DNA from 3 places in the Lysobacter auxotrophicus genome. Region 2 is predicted to be linked to each of the others. Evidence: predicted binding sites of a transcription regulator. Region 2 holds the regulator's gene; each other region holds the start of a gene.
The links. Region 2 encodes HrcA, which represses chaperone genes, less so after heat shock. Its sites were predicted from a motif close to TTNGCACTCNNNNNNNNNGAGTGCNAA; they were not measured.

Region 1: groES (co-chaperone GroES) is a predicted target of HrcA. The motif match lies at 3,246-3,272, and genes of this name have one in related genera.
Region 3: rpoH (RNA polymerase sigma factor RpoH) is a predicted target of HrcA. The motif match lies at 3,602-3,628, and genes of this name have one in related genera.

Annotation. Positions count from the first base shown of each region.
Region 1 is NZ_AP027041.1:3,630,540-3,637,632, forward strand. Features, by position in the region: gene glnE (bifunctional [glutamate--ammonia ligase]-adenylyl-L-tyrosine phosphorylase/[glutamate--ammonia-ligase] adenylyltransferase) at 1-103, opposite strand, end outside; gene LA521A_RS16440 (DUF6445 family protein) at 382-990, opposite strand; gene groL (chaperonin GroEL) at 1,120-2,760, opposite strand; gene groES (co-chaperone GroES) at 2,898-3,185, opposite strand; gene LA521A_RS16455 (helix-turn-helix transcriptional regulator) at 3,707-4,114, shown strand; gene LA521A_RS16460 (hypothetical protein) at 4,118-4,591, opposite strand; gene cutA (divalent-cation tolerance protein CutA) at 4,747-5,088, shown strand; gene LA521A_RS16470 (protein-disulfide reductase DsbD) at 5,093-7,093, shown strand, end outside.
Region 2 is NZ_AP027041.1:2,342,825-2,349,917, forward strand. Features, by position in the region: gene dnaJ (molecular chaperone DnaJ) at 1-478, opposite strand, end outside; gene dnaK (molecular chaperone DnaK) at 617-2,539, opposite strand; gene grpE (nucleotide exchange factor GrpE) at 2,662-3,198, opposite strand; gene hrcA (heat-inducible transcriptional repressor HrcA) at 3,385-4,431, opposite strand; gene recN (DNA repair protein RecN) at 4,614-6,281, shown strand; gene fur (ferric iron uptake transcriptional regulator) at 6,481-6,888, opposite strand; gene LA521A_RS10410 (outer membrane protein assembly factor BamE) at 7,037-7,093, shown strand, end outside.
Region 3 is NZ_AP027041.1:353,530-360,622, forward strand. Features, by position in the region: gene rhlB (ATP-dependent RNA helicase RhlB) at 1-45, shown strand, start outside; gene ftsE (cell division ATP-binding protein FtsE) at 186-872, shown strand; gene ftsX (permease-like cell division protein FtsX) at 869-1,822, shown strand; gene LA521A_RS01540 (response regulator) at 1,819-2,658, shown strand; gene ung (uracil-DNA glycosylase) at 2,655-3,371, shown strand; gene rpoH (RNA polymerase sigma factor RpoH) at 3,638-4,513, shown strand; gene LA521A_RS01555 (DUF1203 domain-containing protein) at 4,653-5,114, shown strand; gene LA521A_RS01560 (NAD(P)/FAD-dependent oxidoreductase) at 5,101-6,381, opposite strand; gene LA521A_RS01565 (MFS transporter) at 6,378-7,093, opposite strand, start outside.

The DNA.
Region 1 (7,093 bases), 1.3 Mb from region 2:
GCGGCTCGGCCTGATCGGGCAGTGCGGCGCGCAGGCGCGCAAGCACGCGGGCGAGCAGCGGGTGGAATCGGTCGGGGGGCGAAGCGGACGCGGACGGACTCATCGCGGCGATTCTGTCATGCGCCTTCGCGACCTCGTCAGCGCGCGGCGGCAAGAGGCGTGCCCGTGCGTGGAAGACGGGCAAATAAAAAGCCCGCCCCGGTCGAACCGGTTGCGGGCCTGCTCCCTCCCCCACGTCGGGATGCGCGTTGATCGTGAAGGAAGCGTTACATGCATTGCACGCTGCACTGCAAAATAGAACTCAGCGGTTCAAATAGCGGCACAAACGACTTGTATCGCGTCCCCTGTTCAGGTTTGGAGGCTGCCGACGCGGCCGCGTTTTCAGGCCGCCGCGAAGAACATCAGGTACACCAGCCGGCCGTTTTCCATGCGGTCGCCGAACGCCGGCCCGGCCGTGTGCCACAGCCACGGGCGCAGCAGCACGAGCCGGTTGAACCGCATGGGCGCGGTCATCGTGTGCTCCCACTTCGCGTCGTCGTTGGTGTCCTTCTCGATGATCTCGCGGTGCATGTGCTCCAGCGAGTCGTAGCCCATCGACTGCGCCTCTTCCTGGCTCCACGGCGCGCGCTCGCTGTTGGTCGGCCGGTGGCGGAAGAATTCCGTGCCGCCGCGACAGTCTTCGGGCCGGCTGAGGTAGAGGATCCCGGACCAGTACGCCTGGTCGATGTGCACCTTCGCGCGGCCCTTGTCGGCGGCCAGTGTCATGCGGAACTTCGCGTGCGACTGCAACGGCGAGATCGGCTTCACGCGTTCGCCGACGATCGACGACACGGTGCGGTCGAGTCCCTGCATGTCGATGCGTTCGAGCGAGTTGCGCCCGGGAAACGCGCCCTGCTGTTCGGGATAGGTGAGTTGCAGTCCGACCTCGCGCAGCGACTGCGCATCGCGCGTGCTGAGGAAGTCGTCGACGATGATCAATGAGGTCGGCATGCGGGCGAGCTTATCGGGGTGCCGCTTCCCGGTCACGCGGACGCGGCGGTGATGGCGGCGAGCGCGCAAAAAAGAACCCCGCATCGCTGCGGGGTTCTTCGTACTGCCAGTGACGTAAGGAAGCGGGACTTAGAAGTCCATGCCGCCCATGCCGCCCATGCCGCCGCCGCCCGGCATCGCCGGCTCGTCCTTCTTCGGCAGCTCGGCGACCATCGCTTCGGTCGTGATCATCAGACCGGCGATCGACGCCGCGTTCTGCAGCGCGGTGCGGGTGACCTTGGTCGGATCCAGGATGCCGGCTTCGAGCATGTCGACGTACTCGCCGTTGGCGGCGTTGTAGCCGAACGCGCCCTTGCCTTCGATGACCTTGTTGAGGATGACCGACGGCTCTTCGCCGGCGTTGGTCACGATCTCGCGCAGCGGCGCTTCCATCGCGCGCAGGGCGATCTGGATGCCGTGGTTCTGGTCTTCGTTGGCGCCCTTCAGGCCGGCAATCGCCGCCTTCGCACGCAGCAGGGCGACGCCGCCGCCCGGGACGATGCCTTCTTCCACGGCAGCGCGGGTGGCGTGCAGCGCGTCTTCAACGCGCGCCTTCTTTTCCTTCATCTCGATCTCGGTCGAGGCACCGACCTTGATCACCGCCACGCCGCCGGCCAGCTTGGCCACGCGCTCCTGCAGCTTCTCGCGGTCGTAGTCGGAGGAGGTTTCCTCGATCTGCGCCTTGATCTGCTTGATGCGGCCTTCGATGCCCGAGCCTTCGCCCGCGCCGTCGATGATGGTGGTGTTCTCCTTGGAGACCTGCACCTTCTTCGCGCGGCCGAGGTCCTTGATGGTCGCCTTGTCCAGCTGCAGGCCGACCTCTTCGGAGATCACGGTGCCGCCGGTCAGGATGGCCATGTCTTCCAGCATCGCCTTGCGACGGTCGCCGAAGCCCGGGGCCTTCACGGCGCAGACCTTCACGATGCCGCGGATGGTGTTGACCACCAGCGTGGCCAGCGCCTCGCCTTCGACTTCCTCGGCGATGATCAGCAGCGGCTTGCCGGCCTTGGCGACGCCTTCCAGCACCGGCAGCAGGTCACGCACGTTGGAGATCTTCTTGTCGTGCAGCAGGATGAACGGATCGTCCAGTTCGGCCTGCATCGACTGCTGGTTGTTGATGAAGTACGGCGACAGGTAGCCGCGGTCGAACTGCATGCCCTCGACGACGTCGAGTTCGTTCTCCAGGCCCGAACCGTCTTCGACGGTGATCACGCCTTCCTTGCCGACCTTGTCCATCGCCTGCGCGATGAGGTCGCCGATGTTGGTGTCGCTGTTGGCCGAGATCGCGCCGACCTGGGCGATTTCCTTCGAGGTCGACGACGGCTTGCTGATCTTCTTCAACTCGCCAACGGCCTCGGTCACGGCCTTGTCGATGCCGCGCTTGAGGTCCATCGGGTTCATGCCGGCGGCGACGGCCTTCATGCCTTCGCGGATCAGCGCCTGCGCCAGGACGGTCGCGGTGGTGGTGCCGTCACCGGCGTTGTCGGAGGTCTTGGAAGCGACTTCCTTCACCATCTGCGCGCCCATGTTCTCGAACTTGTCGGCAAGCTCGATTTCCTTGGCGACGGACACGCCGTCCTTGGTGATGGTCGGGGCGCCGAAGCTCTTCTCGAGCACGACGTTGCGGCCCTTCGGACCGAGCGTTGCCTTGACGGCATTGGCGAGGATGTTGACGCCGCGCACCATCTTGACGCGCGCGTCCTCACCGAAACGGATTTCCTTGGCTGCCATTGTTCTTAACTCCGGGATTCGTGATTCGTGATTTGTGATTCGTGAGAGCGACAACCGTGGGCTTCGTGATGCGGCAGGGATTCGTCAGCGCGTGGCGCTCTTTCGAATCACCCATCCCGAATCACGAATCACGGCTTTCAGCCGAGGACGGCGAAGATGTCGTCTTCCTTCACCACCAGGTATTCGGTGCCGTCGAGCTTCACTTCGGTGCCGCTGTACTTGCCGAACAGCACCTTGTCGCCGACCTTCACCTTCGGCGCGCGCACGTTGCCGTTGTCGAACGCCTTGCCCTCGCCGACGGCGACGACTTCGCCCTTGATCGGCTTCTCGGTGGCGGAGTCCGGGATCACGATGCCGCCAGCGGACATCTTTTCTTCTTCCATGCGCTTGATGACCACGCGGTCGTAGAGCGGCTTGATATTCATGGCGACTGATAACCTCTGTGAGTCGTAAGTGGTTGATACAGCGGGAAAAGTGAAGGAATTTTAGCAGTCACCCGCGACGAGTGCCAAGATCGCGGGCAACAAAGACCCGGCGAACCGGGATCCGTCACAGATGGGGCGGCGGCGGAACCTTTCAAGGGCTGCGCGTCCACGCGCGGCGCCTTCGTCCAACGCGGGATGGGCCGGCGGGCGGCAATGCGGCAGCCCAAAAAGAAAGAGCGCGTCCCGTGGAACGCGCTCTTTGGTGTCGAAGATGCCGTCCTGGCGCGGCGCCATCCCTGCGCACGTGCTCCGAACCTGCGCCTGTCATGGCGCACGCGAATGGTGTGCGGTTCGTCGCGATCGGGCCAGTCGGAACCCGGCCGAGTCTGCTGACCAGCGGTATCCACTCCGGCCGAGGGTTTGTCAGAATCACGGCTCTGAGCTTGCTTCTGTTGGCGCACCTGCTACCGGCAGCGCACAGCTTGGGGTGTATCTCGTTCACCCTGTGACTTCTGGTAGCCATGACGCCCCAACAGCGGATCCGCCTCGCCCGTCGCCACGCCGGCCTGTCGCAGGCCGCCCTCGGTGCGGCCGTCGGCGTCCAGCGCAGCGCCGTCGGGCATTGGGAAGCCGCGCGCGGCAAGTTCCCCAGCGTGGCGCACCTGCGCGAGATCGCGATGATCACCGGCGTCCAGTTCGAGTGGCTGGCGACGGGGCGCGGGAGCATGGGGCTCGCCGCCGACACGGCGCTGGATTCGGTCGCGGCCGCCGAGGCCGTGCTGGTGGAGGACCCGCTCGAGCTTCGGCTGCTGGTCGCGTTCCGCGCGGCGCCGACGCGTTCGAAGGCGCCGCTGGTCGAAGTGGTGGAGCAACTGGCCGAATTGCGGACCGGCCGGCCTCGCGCCGCCATGAAGGCGACGCGGACGTAGGGCTCAGCCGCCGGCCAGTCGCTTGACCGCCGCGGCCGGAACCGCCGCGCACTCGGCGGCCGGGGCGAACGCCGCCGTCGCGGTCTCGTCGTTCTGCACCAGCTGCAGGCGCTTGGCCGCCAGGGGCGCGCCCAGCACGGCGGTCCAGACGGCGCGGATGGTGCCCTGCATCGGCGGCTCCGCCTGCAAAGCGCCATTCGCGTCGACGTAGACCAGGTCGCGACCGGAGGCCTCCACGCGCTCGCCCGTATCGACGTCGAGCACGTCCAGGCTCGCCGGATCGCTCCAGCAATCCATGGCCGATTCGCAGCTCAGGTCGAGCAGCAGCCGGGGCGCCGGCACGGCCTGCGCGCAGGCGGCGCGGACCTGGATGCCGTGGGCGTCGCCGGTCTGCGAATCGGTGGACTGGGCGATGGCGAACGGGCTGGCGAGCATGAGCGCAAGGCCGAGCGTCGCGGGCAGCGGGCGGTGGGACATCGAACCTCCTGGCCGGCTGGGACGCGCCGGCGCCGGCAGCCTACGCCATCCGGGGGCGCACTGTGCAAGCCCCGTCCGGCGCGCGGTGGGCGGAACGCTGCGGGCCGCTCCGGCACGGGCAGCGCCTGCGGGCAGGCCCTACACTGGCGCCCCTCATGCCTACGCCCACCGACCCGCGCGTGCGGCTGGTGCTCAGCACCTGTCCCGACGCACCGACCGCCGAGGCCCTCGCCGCCGCGCTGGTGGACGAGCGACTGGCCGCGTGCGTGAACGTGCTGCCGGGCATCCGTTCGATCTACCGCTGGCAGGGCGCGGTCGAACGCGGCGAGGAAATCCTGCTGCTGATCAAGACCACGGCCGACCGCCAGGATGCGCTGGTCGCGCGCCTGGCGACGCTGCATCCGTATGAACTGCCCGAGGCGCTCGCGGTCGAAGCCGTCGGCGGCCTTGCCGCCTACCTCGACTGGGTGGCCGAACAGACACGTGACGATGAGTGAACCGATGATCCGAACGCGCGCCGCGCGCCTGCTTGGCTTCCTCTTCCCGCTCGCGCTCGCGATGTTCGCGATGCCCGCCACCGCGGCGATCGATCCCGACGACCTGCTGCCGGTCGACGACGCCTTTGCGCTGCGGGCCGAGGCGCCCTCGCCGGACCGCATCGAGATCCGCTGGCGGATTGCGGACGGTTATTACCTCTACAAGCACCGCATCGCCGTGCAGGCCGACGCGGGCTTCGCCGCGCAGCCGTTGCAACTGCCCAAGGGCGACGCGCACGAGGACGAGTTCTTCGGCCGGGTCGAAACCTACCGGCAGCAGCTCACGGCCGTGCTGCCCGGACAGGCCAACGCGCGTCAGGTCACGCTGAAGATCAAGTACCAGGGCTGCGCCGACGCCGGCATCTGCTATCCGCCGCAGACACGCAGTGTGACCGTCGCGCTGCCCGCCGCCGCGCCCGACGGCGCCAAGCCGCTCGTGAACTTCGGCCCGCGTAACACCGCGCCACTCGGCGGCGGGTTGCTCGGCCAGAAGGCCGGTGCCGGCACCGACGCATTGCCGCTTGCGCCGGAGCAGGCGTTCGGCTTCGAGGCCATCGCCGGCGACGGCAGCACCCTGTTGCTGCGCTTCACCCCGGCGCGCGGCTACTACCTGTATCGCGACAAGACCACGCTGAAGCTCGATGCCGCCGCGACGAAGGCCGGGTTCGCGCTCGGCGCGCCGCGCTGGCCGCGCGGCGTCGCGCATCGCGACGAACACTTCGGCGACGTCACCGTGTACTTCGACCAGATCGACGTCCCGGTGCCGGTCAGCGCGCGCGTGGCCGATCCCGCGACGCTGCACCTGACCGCGACGTTCCAGGGCTGCCAGACCGACGGCATCTGCTATCCGCCGATGACGCGCGTCGTCGACGTCGCGCTGCCGGCGCGCAAGGTCGAGGCGATCCGCAATGGGCCGTCGCCCGCCGCCTCGGTTCCGGACAGCGCGCCTGCCGCACCGGCCGCCAGCGCCCCGCAGAACGCCACGACCGCGCAGACGCCGGCGATTGCCGAAGCCGCGCCGTCCACGACTGCGGGGAACGAAGCCGCAACGTCTCGCGCCGCCGACACCGGGCAGGCAGAAGACGCGCGACTCGCCGCGGCGCTGTCGGGCAAGGGCCGCTGGTTCGCGCTGCTGACCTTCTTCGCGCTGGGCCTCGGCCTGTCGTTCACGCCGTGCGTGCTGCCGATGATTCCGATCCTCTCCGGCCTCATCGCCGGGCAGGGGCCGAACCTCGGCGTTCGTCGCGCGCTCACGCTCTCGTTCGTGTACGTGCTGGCGAGCGCGCTCGTGTTCACCGCCGCAGGCGTGGTGGCCGGGCTGGTCGGCGCGAACCTGCAGGTGGCCTTCCAGACGCCGTGGGTGATCGTCGCGTTCGCGGCGCTGTTCGTCGTGCTGTCGCTGTCGAGTTTCGGCCTGTACGAGCTGCAACTGCCGTCGTCGCTGCGCTCGAAGCTGGGCGCGCTGAGCGATCGCCAACGTGGCGGTTCGATGGCCGGCGTCGCGGCGATGGGCGCGCTGTCGGCGCTGATCGTCGGCCCGTGCGTCGCGCCGCCGCTCGCCGCCGCCGTGCTCTACATCGGCCAGACGCAGGATCCGACGTTCGGTGGCGCGGCGCTGTTCCTGCTCGCGATGGGCATGGGCGTTCCGCTGCTGGTGTTCGGCGTGGCCGCGGGCAAGGGCCTGCCGACCAGCGGGCCGTGGATGGTCGCCGTGCAGCGCGCGTTCGGCTTCGTATTCCTGGGCCTCGCCGTGTGGATGCTCTCGCGCATCCTGCCGGCGCCGGTGACGCTCGCGCTGTGGGGCGTGGTGCTGATCGCCGCTGCCGCGACGACCGCGGTGGTCGTGCGCAACTCGCGCCACGACGGCGCGCGGATCATGGGCTGGACGGCGGCGCTGGTGCTCGGCCTGTTCGGCGCGGCGCAGCTGCTCGGCGCGATGGCCGGCAGCCGCGATCCGTTCAAGCCG
Region 2 (7,093 bases):
TCGCGCAGGTTTCGGTCTTGCCGTCGGCCGACCCCGAGCCGTCGCAGGTCTCGCATTCGTCCAGCGTCGGGATCTCGATGGTCTTCTCGGTGCCGAAGACGGCTTCCTCGAGCGACAGCTCCATCACGTAACCGATGTCGGCGCCGCGACGCGGACCGCGTTGCGCACCGCCGCCGAAGATGTTGCCGAAGATGTCGCCGAAGATGTCGCCCATGTCGGCGTAGCCCGGTCCGCCACCGCCGCCCATGCCGTGCTCGAACGCGGCATGGCCATGCTGGTCGTAGGCACGACGGCGGTTGCCGTCGGACAGGACTTCGTAGGCTTCCTTGCACTCCTTGAACGAGGCTTCCGCCGCGGCATCGCCGGGGTTGCGGTCCGGATGGAACTTCATCGCACAACGGCGATAGGCCTTCTTGAGGTCTTCGTCGCTGGCGTCGCGGGCCACGCCCAGCACTTCGTAGTAGTCGCGTTTGCTCATGGAGCCGGAGATCGGGAATTGGGAATGGAGAATCGTTCGAAACGATGGCGTTGCAACCTACGGACACAAGAACGGGAATTGGGAGAGTGAAAGCGTCGAGGCCTCACGATTCCCAATTCCCGGTTCCCTATTCCCGTCTTACTTCTTGTCGTCCTTGACTTCGGTGAACTCGGCGTCGACCACGTCGTCGGACTTGGCGCCACCCGACGGGCCGGCACCGGCCTCCGGGCCACCCGGCTGGCCGGCGGCCGAAGCAGCCGCGAACAGCGACTGAGCGGCTTCTTCCAGCGCCTTGGACTTGGCTTCGATCTGAGCCTTGTCGTCGCCGCGCATGGCGGTTTCGAGTTCGGCGATCGCGCCTTCCGTACGACCGATGACGTCGCCGGCCACCTTGTCGCCGTTGTCCTTGATCGCGCTGCGCGCGGTGTGGATCAGCGCGTCGGCGTGGTTGCGGGCCTGCACCAGCTCATGGAACTTCTGGTCTTCCTCGCGGTGGGCTTCGGCGTCGGAGACCATCTTGGCGATCTCTTCTTCCGACAGGCCCGAACCGGCCTTGATCTCGACCTTCTGTTCCTTGTTGGTCTTCTTGTCCTTGGCCGACACGTGCAGGATGCCGTTCGCGTCGATGTCGAAGGACACCTCCACCTGCGGCATGCCGCGCGGCGCCGGCTCGATGCCGGTCAGATCGAAGCGGGCCAGCGACTTGTTGTAGCGGGCCTGTTCGCGCTCACCCTGCAGCACGTGCACGGTCACGGCCGACTGGTTGTCCTCGGCGGTGGAGAACACCTGCGAGGCCTTGGTGGGGATGGTGGTGTTCTTCTCGATGATCTTGGTGAACACGCCGCCCAGGGTTTCGATGCCCAGCGACAGCGGGGTGACGTCGAGCAGCAGCACGTCCTTGACGTCGCCGGCCAGCACGCCGCCCTGGATCGCGGCGCCCAGCGCCACGGCTTCGTCCGGGTTGACGTCCTTGCGCGGTTCCTTGCCGAAGAACTCGGCCACCGCCGACTGCACCTTCGGCATGCGGGTCTGGCCGCCGACCAGGATCACCTCGCTGATCTCGCTGGCGCGCAGGCCGGCGTCGTTCAGCGCGATGCGGCACGGTTCGATCGTGCGCTTCACCAGGTCGTCCACCAGCGCCTCGAGCTTGGCGCGGGTCAGCTTGATGTTCAGGTGCTTCGGGCCCGACGCGTCGGCCGTCACGTACGGCAGGTTCACTTCGGTCTGCTGCGCGCTGGACAGTTCGATCTTCGCGCGTTCGGCGGCGTCCTTCAGGCGCTGCAGGGCCAGCGGATCCTTGCGCAGATCGATGCCCTGGTCCTTCTGGAACTCTTCGACCAGATAGTCGATGACGCGCTTGTCGAAGTCCTCGCCGCCCAGGAACGTGTCGCCGTTGGTCGACAGCACTTCCACCTGCATTTCGCCGTCGACCGATGCGATCTCGATGATCGACACGTCGAACGTGCCGCCACCCAGGTCATAGACCGCGACCTTGCGGTCGCCGCCCTTCTTGTCCATGCCGTAGGCCAGCGCGGCCGCGGTCGGCTCGTTGATGATGCGCTTGACGTCCAGGCCCGCGATCTTGCCCGCGTCCTTGGTCGCCTGGCGCTGGCTGTCGTTGAAGTACGCCGGCACCGTGATCACCGCTTCGGTGACGGTCTCGCCCAGGTAGGCTTCGGCGGTCTTCTTCATCTTGGCCAGCACTTCGGCCGAGATCTGCTGCGGCGCCATCTTCTTGCCGTCGGACGTCTCGACCCAGGCGTCGCCGTTCTCGTGCTGGGTGATCTTGTACGGCACCAGGCCGATGTCCTTCTGCACTTCGGCGTCGGTGAACTTGCGGCCGATGAGGCGCTTGACGGCGAAGAAGGTGTTCTTCGGATTGGTCACGGCCTGGCGCTTGGCGCTGGCGCCGACGAGGACTTCGCCGTCCTTGGTGAAGGCGACGATGGACGGCGTGGTGCGATCGCCTTCCGAGTTTTCGATGACGCGGGCCTTGCCGCCTTCCATGATGGCCACGCACGAATTCGTGGTGCCCAGGTCGATACCGATGATCTTGCCCATGGTGTAGCTCCCTCTCTCGATCTTTGACTGTGCGGCGGCGCGGGCCGCCTGCTTGAAGGTGTATGGCGGAGCGATCCGCCGATGTGCGTTATCTGGGGGGCTCGCGGCCCCGCTTCAAGGCGTCAGTCGTGCTTGGCCACGACCACCAGCGCCGGGCGCAGGAGGCGTTCGTTCAGCACCCAGCCCTTCTGGTAGACCTGGACCACGTCGCCCGGCGCATGGCCGGCGGCATCGACCATGCTCATGGCCTGGTGGCGTTCCGGATCGAACGGCTGGCCGACCGGATCGACCATCACCAGGCCGTTGTCGGACGCGACCTTCAGCAACTGGCGCAGCGTGAGCTCCATGCCTTCGCGCAGATGGGCCGCGGTGTCGCCCTGCACGGCCAGGCCGGCTTCGAGGCTGTCGATGACCGGCAGCAGCTCGGCCAGCAGGCGCTCGTTGGCGAACTTGCGGGCCATGTCGACCTCGCGCGCCATGCGCTTGCGCTGGTTCTCCAGTTCGGCACGCTCGCGCAGCGTGTCCTCGCGAAGCTGGGTCAGCTCGGCCTGGAGGGCCTCGATCTGTGCGGCGAGCGTCGCGCCGGCGTCGACGGCCTCGGTGTTGGGGGTCGATTCGGGGGTCTGGTTGGGTTCGCCGGAAGGCGTACTAGCGGTCATGCGGTGCTCCATCCCTGCGCCAGGGGCGCTCAAACATGCTGGAATTCAATGTCTTGCAGCCGCGCCCGGGGCGCGTCAGGGCTGCAATGGGGCCCGCCCTTCCCGTATTCAAGGCAGCAAGGTTCAACACGAGCGCGGCGGCCGATGCCGGCCAGCGAGGCCGGCGGTCCCGATCCGGGCTGCGGATCAGGTGTCCGGATTCAGCGCCGCGCCCAGCGCATCGGCGGCCGCCTGCACGACGGGGATCACCCGGTCGTAGGCCATGCGCGTGGGCCCGATGACGCCCAGCACGCCCAGCACGGTGCCCGCCGCCACGTAGGGCGCGGTTACCAGCGACATGCCTTCCAGCGGCGCCAGGCCGGTTTCCTCGCCGATGAAGATGCGCACGCCCGGCGCCTGTACCGTGCGTTCGAGCAGCTGGAGGATCTCCCGCTTGCGCGAGAAGGCTTCGAACAGTTCGCGCAGGCGATCCAGGTCCGCCAGTTCCTGCACGCCCATCAGGCGGGTCTGGCCGGCCAGCACCATGTCGTCGCCGCCGGGCGCGAGCGCCTGCTCGGCCAGTTCGACGGACTGGGCGAGCAGCAGCTGCATCTCGTCCTGCGCGCTGCGCAGCTCGCGCAGCAGCGTGGCCCGGATATCGGCCACGGTGCGCCCGGCGAAGTGCGCGTTGAGGTAGTTCGCCACGCGCTCCAGCTCGCCCGCATCGAACGGCCGCCGCGTGAGGACGATGCGGTTCTGCACCTCGTTGTCGGCGAACACCAGGATCGCCAGCACGCGCGAGCCGTCCAGCGGAACGAAGTCGATGCGCCGGAACGCGAACTGCTCGCGGCGCGGCACGCTGACCACGCCGACGAAGTGGGTCATCGCCGACAACAGTTCGGACGCGCTGCCCAGCAGCGCCTGCGTACCCGAACCGGCGGGAAGCTCGCCCCGCAACCGGGCGACGTCGGTCTCCGGCAATGGGCGCACCTGCAGCAGCGAATCGACGAACAGCCGGTAGCCCTGCGGCGTCGGCACGCGCCCGGCGGACGCATGCGGCGCGCTCAGCAGGCCCGCGTCCTCCAGATCGGCCAGGATGTTGCGGATCGTCGCCGGACTCACGTCCAGCCCCGCGTGGCGCGCCAGCGTCTGCGACCCGACCGGCTCGCCGCTGCGGATGTAGCGGCCGATCAGGGTGCGCAGCAACTGGCGCGCGCGCGGGTCGAGGCTGGGATCGGCGGGTTTGCGGCTCATCCCGGCGATATATGACGGCTTGGTACGGGGCGCAAGTCGGGATACCCGGAATCGGCCATCGGGAATTCACCCGGCCGGCGTAGCCGTTCGCCCGGATTTGCGAATCCGGATCCCGAATCTCGAACGCTGCGACGGCCCACCGCTATCAAGCCGCAACCCACACAGGGCACAATCGCGCTCCGATGCTCGTCCACCTGTCCCTCAAGCAATTCGCCGTCGTCACCGAAGCCGAACTGGCCTTCGGCCCCGGCCTGACCGTCATCTCCGGCGAAACCGGCGCGGGCAAGTCGCTGCTGGTCGATGCCCTCGGGCTGATTTCCGGCCTGCGCGCCGACAGCGGCGTGGTGCGCCACGGCGCCGATCGCGCCGAACTGGTCGCCGAATTCGCGCTCGACGACGTGCCTGCCGCCGCGGGCTGGCTGCGCGAGCACGAGCTGGACGAGGACGACGCCTGCCAGATCCGCCGCGTGATCCGTGCCGATGGAGGCTCGCGCGCATGGGTCAACGGGCGTCCGGTCACGCTGGGCCAGCTCGGTGAACTGGCCGCGCTGCTGGTGGAGATCCACGGCCAGCACGAACACCAGGCGTTGCTCTCCCGTCCCAGCCAGCTTGCGTTGCTGGACGCGTTCGGCCGCACCGACGCCGAACGCCGCGCGGTCGAAGCCGCCGCCGCTCGCTGGAGCGCGCTGCTCGCCGAGCGCGAAACGCTGCTCGCGCAGGGCGACGTGTCCGATCGCATCGACTGGCTGGAGCACCAGCACGCCGAACTCGATCGCGAGGAACTGGCGCCCGAGGCCATCGCGCGACTGCAATCGGACCACCGCCGTCACGCGCACGCCGCCGGGCTGATCGCCGCATGCGATGGCGCCTTCGCGCAGCTCGGCGGCGAGGACGGCCCGTCGCTTTCGCGCACCCTGCAGCACGTGCGATCGGACCTGGCGCGCGTCGCCGAACACGAGCCGCGGTTGTCGGAAGTCGACGGCATGCTCGACGCGGCGACCATCCAGATCGATGAGGCGCTGGCGCTGCTCGATCGCGTGCGCAGCGACCTCGACCTGGACCCGTCCGCGTTCGACACGCTCGAACATCGCCTCGGTCGGCTGCACGAACTCGCGCGCAAGCATCGCGTCACGCCCGAACAGCTCGCTGCGCACCGCGATTCGATCGCCGCCGAACTCGACGTCCTTCGCGGCGCCGGCGTGCGCCTGGCGAAGCTGGATGGCGAGATCGAAGCGGCACGCACCGCGTGGCGCGACGTCGCGCAGGTGTTGAGCGCCCGTCGTCGCGAGGCCGCCGCGCACCTGTCGTCGAGCACCAGCGCGCTGATCGGCGAACTGGGCATGGGCGGCGGCCGTTTCGACGTCGAACTGGAACCGCTGGACGCCGATCGCCCCGATCCGCAGGGCGCCGAGCGTGTGGAATTCATGGTCGCCGCCAACCCCGGCCAGCCGGCGCGCCCGCTGCGCAAGGTGGCGTCGGGCGGCGAACTGTCGCGTATTTCGCTGGCGATCGAGGTCGCGGCGCTGGGACTGGATGCCGTCGCGACGATGGTCTTCGACGAGGTCGACACCGGCATCGGCGGCGCCGTGGCGGAGATCGTCGGCCAGAAGCTGCGCGCCCTGGGCGCAAGCCGCCAGGTGCTGTGCGTGACCCACCTGCCGCAGGTCGCGGCGCAGGGGCATGCGCATTACCGCGTGAGCAAGGCCAAGAGCGAAGGCGTCACGCAGAGCGCGGTGCAACTGCTCAAGGCGAAGGAGCGCGAGGAGGAACTCGCGCGCATGCTGGGCGGCGTCGAACTCACGCGCGAGGCACGGGCTGCGGCGAAGCGATTGCTGGCGGACGTGGTCTAGGCGATTTCGGACCTGCCGCGTTTTGCGACCGTCATCCCCGCGAAGGCGGGAAGCCGCCTTTGCGCGCCATCACCCATCCTGAAAGCGTGCGATACCTGACAGTGGGGTCCCCGCCTTCGCGGGGTGACGGTCGAAAAACGAAAAGCCCGCCATTGGCGGGCTTTCTTCGTCATGGCGCATCAGCCGTTCGAAGCGAACGTCAAACGCCCTTCTTCCTGCGCACGTAAAGCACCAGCGAGTGCTCTTCGATCTCGTAGCCGTGCTTGGCCGCGACCTTGCGCTGCAGTTCCTCGATCTCGGCGCTTTCGAACTCGATGATCTTGCCGGTGTCGATGTCGACCATGTGGTCGTGGTGATGGCCGCGATCGAGTTCGTACACCGACTGGCCGGCTTCGAAGTTGTGCTTGAGCACGAGCCCGGCCGCCTCGAACTGCGTGAGCACGCGGTACACGGTGGCCAGGCCGATGTCCTCGCCGTGTTCGAGCAGGTGGCGGTAGATGTCCTCGGCGGTCATGTGCCGGGGCTTGGCCTGCTCGAGCAGTTCCAGGATCCGCAGGCGCGGATGGGTGACCTTGAGTCCGGCCTTGCGGAGTTCTTGCGATTCCATGGTGGTCCCTCAACGATGCGGCGCGACCGGTGGCGCCGGAACGGCGGATGAACATGGCCGACCCCGAAGGTGGACGGCCCGACTCCGCGCTTGGTGGATGCGCCCGGCAGTGTATCATCGCGGCGTTATCCGCCTGTCGCAGACACCGATGCCGAAGCACACGCACAAGCTCCTGCTGGTCCTCTCCATTGCCTTGGTCACCAGC
Region 3 (7,093 bases), 2.0 Mb from region 2:
AGCCTGAAGTCGCTGATCTCGCGTTCGCCGCGCAGCCAGCACTGAGTTCGCGCGGGCGCCGGGCGGCGTCCGCGCATCGCGTCGCGAACCGCGTCGCGGTTTATGTGCCCGCGGTCGATTTCTCCCTAGCCATCGCCGCCCGTGCCGCCGATACTGGGCGGCACGAGTGTGTTAACCGGTGAGCGATGAGCGTCCTGCGCTTCGACAACGTCAGCAAGCGGTACGACGGCGGCCACGACGCGTTGAGCGAAGTGAGCTTCGAAGTCGCGCAGGGCGAAATGCTGTTCGTCACCGGCCATTCCGGCGCGGGCAAGAGCACGCTGCTCAAGCTCATCCATCTGTCCGAACGCCCGAGCCGCGGCGCCGTCGTCTTCGGCGACCGCAACCTGCTGAAGGTGCGCGGCCGTCGCATCGCGCTGCATCGTCGCGACGTCGGCGTCGTGTTCCAGGACCACCGCCTGCTCGGCGATCGCAGCGTCGCCGACAACGTCGCGCTGCCGCTGATCCTGCGCGGCATGCGTCGAGGCGACATCGGCAAGCGCGTGCGCGCGGTGCTCGACAAGGTGTCGCTGGGCGCGCGCGCCAACGCGCTGCCGTCGCAACTGTCGGCCGGTGAGCAGCAACGCGTCGGCATCGCGCGTGCGATCGTCGGCGAGCCGCGCCTGCTGGTCGCCGACGAACCCACCGGCAACCTCGATCCGACGCTGTCGGCCGAGATCATGGCGCTGTTCGAATCGCTGCCGGAGCTCGGCACGAGCGTGCTGGTGGCCAGCCACGACCTCGCGCTGGTCAAGCGCATGAAGAAGCGCGTGCTGGTGTTGAACCAGGGCCGCCTGGTCGACGACATCTCGCCGGAGGACCTGGCCCAGTGAGCGCGCCGACCGCCCCTGCATCCGCCCGCCCCTCGCGCCCGAATTCGCGTCTGGGCACCTGGTTCGACCATCACGTCTACAGCCTCGTCGCCAGCGTCGGCCGCATGCTGCGCAAGCCGTGGGCCACCGCGCTGACCATCGGCGTGATGGCGGTGGCGATCACGCTACCGCTCGGGCTGTGGGCCGCGCTCGGCAACGTCGAACGCTTCACCGGCACGGTCGAACAGTCGCGGCAGATCAGCCTGTTCCTCAAGCCGCAGGTCACCGTCGACCGTGCCCGCGCGCTCGCCGACCAGCTGCGCGGTCGTGGCGACATCGCCACGCTCGACCTGCGCACGCCCGAGCAGGGCATGGAAGAGCTGCGCCGCAGCAGCGGCCTGGGCGAGGCGATCAGCGCGGTGGACGGCAACCCGCTGCCGAGCGTGCTGATCGTGACGCCGAAGGACGACGAGACAACGCTCGCCGAGTCGCTGCGCACGCTGCCCGACGTCGATGTCGTCCAGCACGACGCCGCGTGGCGCCAGCGCCTGGACCAGTGGCTGCGCTTCGGCGTGCGCCTGGCGTGGGTGCTCGCCGCGCTGCTCGGCGTCGGCGCGCTGCTGGTTGTCGGCAATACGGTGCGACTGGACATCCAGTCGCGCCGCGATGAAATCGCCGTGCTGCAGCAGCTCGGCGCCACCGACGGCTTCATCCGCCGGCCGTTCCTGTACCTGGGCCTGAGCTACGGGCTGGTCGCCGGCCTGCTCGCACTGGCGTTGCTCACTGCCGCCGACCATGCATTGCGCGAGCCGCTCGCGGCGCTCGCACAAAGCTACGGAAGCCAGTTCGCGCTGCACGGCTTCGACCTTCGCGATGCCATCGCCATCGTGATCGGCTCCGGCCTGCTCGGCTGGATCGGCGCCGGTCTGGTCACCGGCCACTACCTGCGCCAGACGCGACCGACGACATGAGCCAGGATCTTCGCCATCTCGCCAACGCCGCGCCGCGCATCATGGTGGTCGACGGCTCCAAGCTGGTCCGCAAGCTCATCGGCGACGTGCTCACGCGCGAGCTGAGCGACGCCGTCGTCGTACCGTGCGCCGGCATCGCCGAGGCCCGCGCCGCGCTCGAAGGCGGTGCGGTCGACCTGGTCACGACCTCGCTCGTGCTGCCCGACGGCGACGGCATCGCGCTGGCGCGCGTCGTGCGCGAATCGGCGGGGCAGGCGTACGTGCCGATCATCGTCGTCTCCGGCGATGCGCAATCGCACCTGGAATCGCGCCGCTTCACCGAAGACGTCACCGACTACTTCGACAAGGCGCTCGGCCACACCGCGCTGGCCGCGTTCATCCGCGGCTACGTGCAACCGCAGCCGATCCCCGGCGCGCGCGTGCTCTACGTCGAGGACAGCAAGGTCGTCGCGCTGGCGACCAAGCGCATGCTCGAACGCCATGGCCTCACCGTGCTGCACTTCGTCGGCGTGGAAGAGGCTTTGGAATACCTGGAAACGCACCGCGGACAGGACGATGTCGGCTGCGACTGCGTGCTGACCGACGTGTACCTGAAGGGCGCGCTGAGCGGCAACGACCTGCTCGCCCGCCTGCGCGAGGATTTCGGCTACGGCAAGCGTCGCCTGCCGGTGCTGGTGATGACCGGCGACGGCAATGCCGACAACCAGAGCGCGCTCATCCGTGCCGGTGCGAACGACCTGGTGCTCAAGCCGATCGAAGAGCGCCTGCTGGTGACCAAGACCCTGTTCCAGCTGCGCCTGGCGCGGCTGCCGGAACCCACGACGCTGGACGCATGAACGAGGCGGCGGACCACGACCGCATCCGGCTGGACCCGTCGTGGAAGGCGAAAGTCGGCGATTACCTGCAGCGTCCCGACATGCAGGCGCTCTCGGCCTTCCTTCGCGACCGCAAGGCGGCCGGCGCCCGGATCTTCCCGCCCGGGCCGAACATCTTCGCCGCGTTCGACGCGACGCCGTTCGACGAGGTCAAGGTCGTCATCCTCGGCCAGGACCCGTACCACGGCGTCGGACAGGCGCATGGGCTGTGCTTCTCGGTGCAGCCGGGCGTGCCGGTGCCGCCGTCGCTGGACAACATCTTCAAGGAGATCCAGCGCGATCTCGGCGTGGCCCGGCCCGATCATGGCTGCCTGCTGCCGTGGGCCCGCCAGGGCGTGCTGATGCTCAATGCCGTGCTCACGGTGGAAGAAGGCCGCGCCGGCGCGCATCAGGGCAAGGGGTGGGAAGGCTTCACCGACCACGTCGTCGACGTGCTCAACCGCGAGCGCGACGGCCTGGTCTTCATGCTCTGGGGCAGCTACGCGCAGGCCAAGGGCAAGGTCATCGATCCGCGCCGCCACAAGGTGCTGAAGGCGCCGCATCCTTCGCCCCTCTCCGCCTACCGGGGCTTCATCGGGTCGGGGCATTTCTCGGCCGCCAACGAGTACCTCGTCCGCCACGGCAAGACGCCGATCGACTGGTCGTTGCCGGGGCAGGAAGGCCTGGGGGCCTGAACCCCGACTTGGCGGGCTCATCCGTCTTGCGGAAAACGGTTTCGGCCCAATGAACTTCTGGGGCCGGGCAAGGTCTATGAACGGGTGCGCTGGAGCGCCACGGTCATCCCGTGCCGACACTCCGCTCACGCTCCAAGTGATTGATTTGCAAACCCCGCGCGCCGCCCTACCCACGGTCGAGCCCGCCCGGTGTTTGTCCCACCCATGAAACACTGAGGCCCTTTCGACCTTTAGCAGAGCGCCATATCGACTGCTAAGATGCCCCCATGACCCAGAACACCTTGTCCCTCCCGCTGGTTTCCAACAACCTCCCGGTGCCGAGCGCGCTCGGTTCGCTGGACGCCTACGTCAACGCCGTGCATCGCATCCCGGTGCTCACGGCCGAAGACGAGCAGGCGCTGGCGCGTCGCTTCCGCGAAGGCGAGGATCTCGACGCCGCACGCGAGCTGGTGCATTCGCACCTGCGCTTCGTGGTGCACGTCGCGCGCGGCTACAACGGCTACGGCCTGCAGCTGGGCGACCTCATCCAGGAAGGCAACATTGGCCTGATGAAGGCAGTCAAGCGCTTCGACCCCGACCAGGGCGTGCGCCTGGTGTCCTTCGCGGTGCACTGGATCCGTGCCGAGATGCACGAGTTCATCCTGAAGAACTGGCGCATCGTGAAGGTCGCCACGACCAAGGCGCAGCGCAAGCTGTTCTTCAACCTGCGCAAGTCCAAGACCCGCCTGGGCTGGATGAACGCCGAGGAAGTCCGCGCAGTCGCCCAGGACCTCAACGTGTCCGAGCGCGAAGTGCTCGAGATGGAATCGCGCCTGTCCGGTCGCGACATCGGCTTCGACGCGCCGGACGATGACGACGACAACGCGCCGCCGTCGCCGGTCGCCTACCTGCGCACCGACGCCGAAGACCCGTCGCAGACGTACGAGCGCGAGGACGAGGAAGACAACCACCTCGCCCTGCTGCGCGAAGGCCTGTCGGGCCTGGACCAGCGTTCGCGTGACATCGTCAAGCGTCGTTGGCTGGACTCGGAAAGCAAGATCACGCTGCAGGAACTGGCCGACGAATACGGCGTCAGCGCCGAGCGCATCCGCCAGATCGAGGCCAACGCGCTGAAGAAGATGCGCGCGCTGTTCGCCGCGTAAGCCGCGCACCACGATGCATCGAAACGGCCCGGGAAACCGGGCCGTTTTGTTTTGCGTGTCCGCTGCGCTCGTCGCAAGGATCGGATAGCGATGCGTGCATCGCACGCGGAACATGGCGTCATCGACCAGGAGCCATGCCATGTTTCGCATCCACGCGCTGCCTTCCGCGCAGTTCCAGCCGCTGTTCACGCTGTCCGATGGCGAACTCGCCGCGCGCGACATCCGCCGCGTCGTCGCCGATGAGCCGGGTTCGTTCCCGTGCCGCGTCAGCCTGCGCGACGCCGGGCCCGGCGAACGCCTGCTCCTGCTGCCGTTCGAACACCATCCGGTGCCGACGCCCTATCGCGCTTCGGGCGCCATCTTCGTGCGGGAAAACGCGTCCGAGGCGATGCCCGCGGTCGACGAAGTACCCGAGCAGCTGCGACGGCGGCTGCTGTCGGTCCGCGCCTACGGCGACGGGATGATGCGCATCGCCGATGTCGTCGACGGGACGGAGCTGAGCGCACTGGTCGAGCGCTTCTTCGCGCGGGCCGACGTCGACACGCTGCACGTGCACTTCGCGCGATACGGCTGCTACGCGTGTCGCGTCACTCGCGCGTGACGGCGGGCGGCGGCGCATCGCGTCCCAGGATGATCCGCGCGTGGCGCTGGTAACTCCAGTACGACCACGCCCAGTTGAGCAGCACGATGAGCCGGTTGCGGAAACCGATCAGGAAGAACACGTGCGCCGCGAGCCAGAACCACCACGCGAGCAGGCCGGAGATCCTGAAACCGTGCAGGTCGACGACCGCGGCCATGCGGCCGATCGTCGCGAGGTTGCCGAAGTCGCGGTAATGGAACGCCGGCGTCGGCCGGCCCGCAAGCCGCGCCTTGATCGCGTCGGCCACGTGCGCGCCCATCTGTTTCGCGGCCGGCGCGACGCCGGGCACGGGTTTGCCGTCCTGCTGCACGCTGGCCAGGTCGCCTGCGACGAAAATCTCCGGATGCCCGGGGACGCTGAGGTCGGCTTCCACCGGCACGCGACCGGCGCGGTCGCGCGGCACGTCGAGCAGCGCGCCCAGCGGCGACGCCGCGACGCCCGCCGCCCACAACACGGTGCGTGACGGCACGAAGGTGTCGCCGAGCGTGTAGCCGGTCGTGTCGATCGCGCTGACGGGCGTGCCGGTCACGACTTCGACGCCGAGCTTGTGCAGCTGCTTGCGGGCTTTCTCCGACAGCGATTCGGGAAACGATGCGAGCACGCGCGGGCCGCCTTCGATCAGCCGCACGCGTGCGTGCGAGGGGTCGATGTTGCGGAACTCGCGCGTGAGCGTGTGGCGTGCGATTTCCGCCAGCGTGCCGGCGAGTTCGACGCCGGTCGGACCGCCGCCGACGACGGCGAAGTTCAGCCACGCGTCGCGTTCGGCGGGATCGTCGCAGGCCTCCGCGCGTTCGAACGCCAGCAGCAGGCGACGACGGATCGCCAGCGCATCGTCCAGCGTCTTCAGGCCGGGCGCGTCGGCGCTCCATTCGTCGTGTCCGAAGTACGCGTGCGTTGCGCCGCTGGCGAGCAGCAGGAAGTCGTACGACAGCGCGGCGCCCTCGGCGAGCGACACCGTGCGCGCCTGCGTATCCAGGCCGATCACTTCGCCCAACCGCACCTCGACGTTGCGCTGGTTGCGCAGGATGTGGCGCAGCGGCGCGGCGATGTCGGGCGAGGACAGGCCCGCCGTGGCGACTTGGTACAGCAGCGGCTGGAACAGGTGGTGGTTGCGGCGGTCGATCAGCGTGATGCGCACATCGCTGCCGGCGAGCGCGCGCGTCGCCCACAACCCGCCGAAGCCGCCGCCGACGATGATCACGTGCGGACGTGGATCGGACGCCGTCATGCATGTTCTCCCGTGTTCGGAATGTCGAGGTCGCGGTCGATGCGCGAATGCGCCTTCGTGTCGCGCATCAACGCGTACACGCACAGCGACACCGCCACGCACGCGGTCACGTACACGTAGAACCACGACTCGTGACCGATCTGCTTGAACCACAGCGCGATGTACTCCGCGGTGCCACCGAACACCGACACCGTCAGCGCGTACGGCAGGCCCACGCCGAGCGCGCGGATGTGCGCCGGGAACAGCTCGGCCTTCACCACCGCGTTGATCGACGTGTAGCCGCTGACGATCAGCAGGCCCGACATCACCCAGACGAACGCGTCCGTCACGGTGCGCGAGGCGGCGATGCCGCTGAGGATGGTGTAGGTGAACAGCGTGCCGAGCACGCCGAAGGCGATGAGGATCGGGCGGCGTCCCGTGCGGTCGGACAGCGCGCCCACCAGCGGCTGCAGCAGCATGAACACGAACAGCGACGCGGCGGAGATCAGCGTGGCGTCCGCCTTGCTGAAGCCGCCGGTGTTCACCAGGAATTTCTGCGGGTACGTGGTGAACGTGTAGAACGACAGCGTGCCGCCCATGGTCAGGCCGATCACCGTGAGCACTTCGCGCGGGTGCTGCATCAGCACGCGCAGGCTGCCGCGCTGCTTGTTATCGCGCGTGCGCGCAACGGCGAAGGATTCGGTTTCCTGCATGCCGCGACGCAACCACAGCG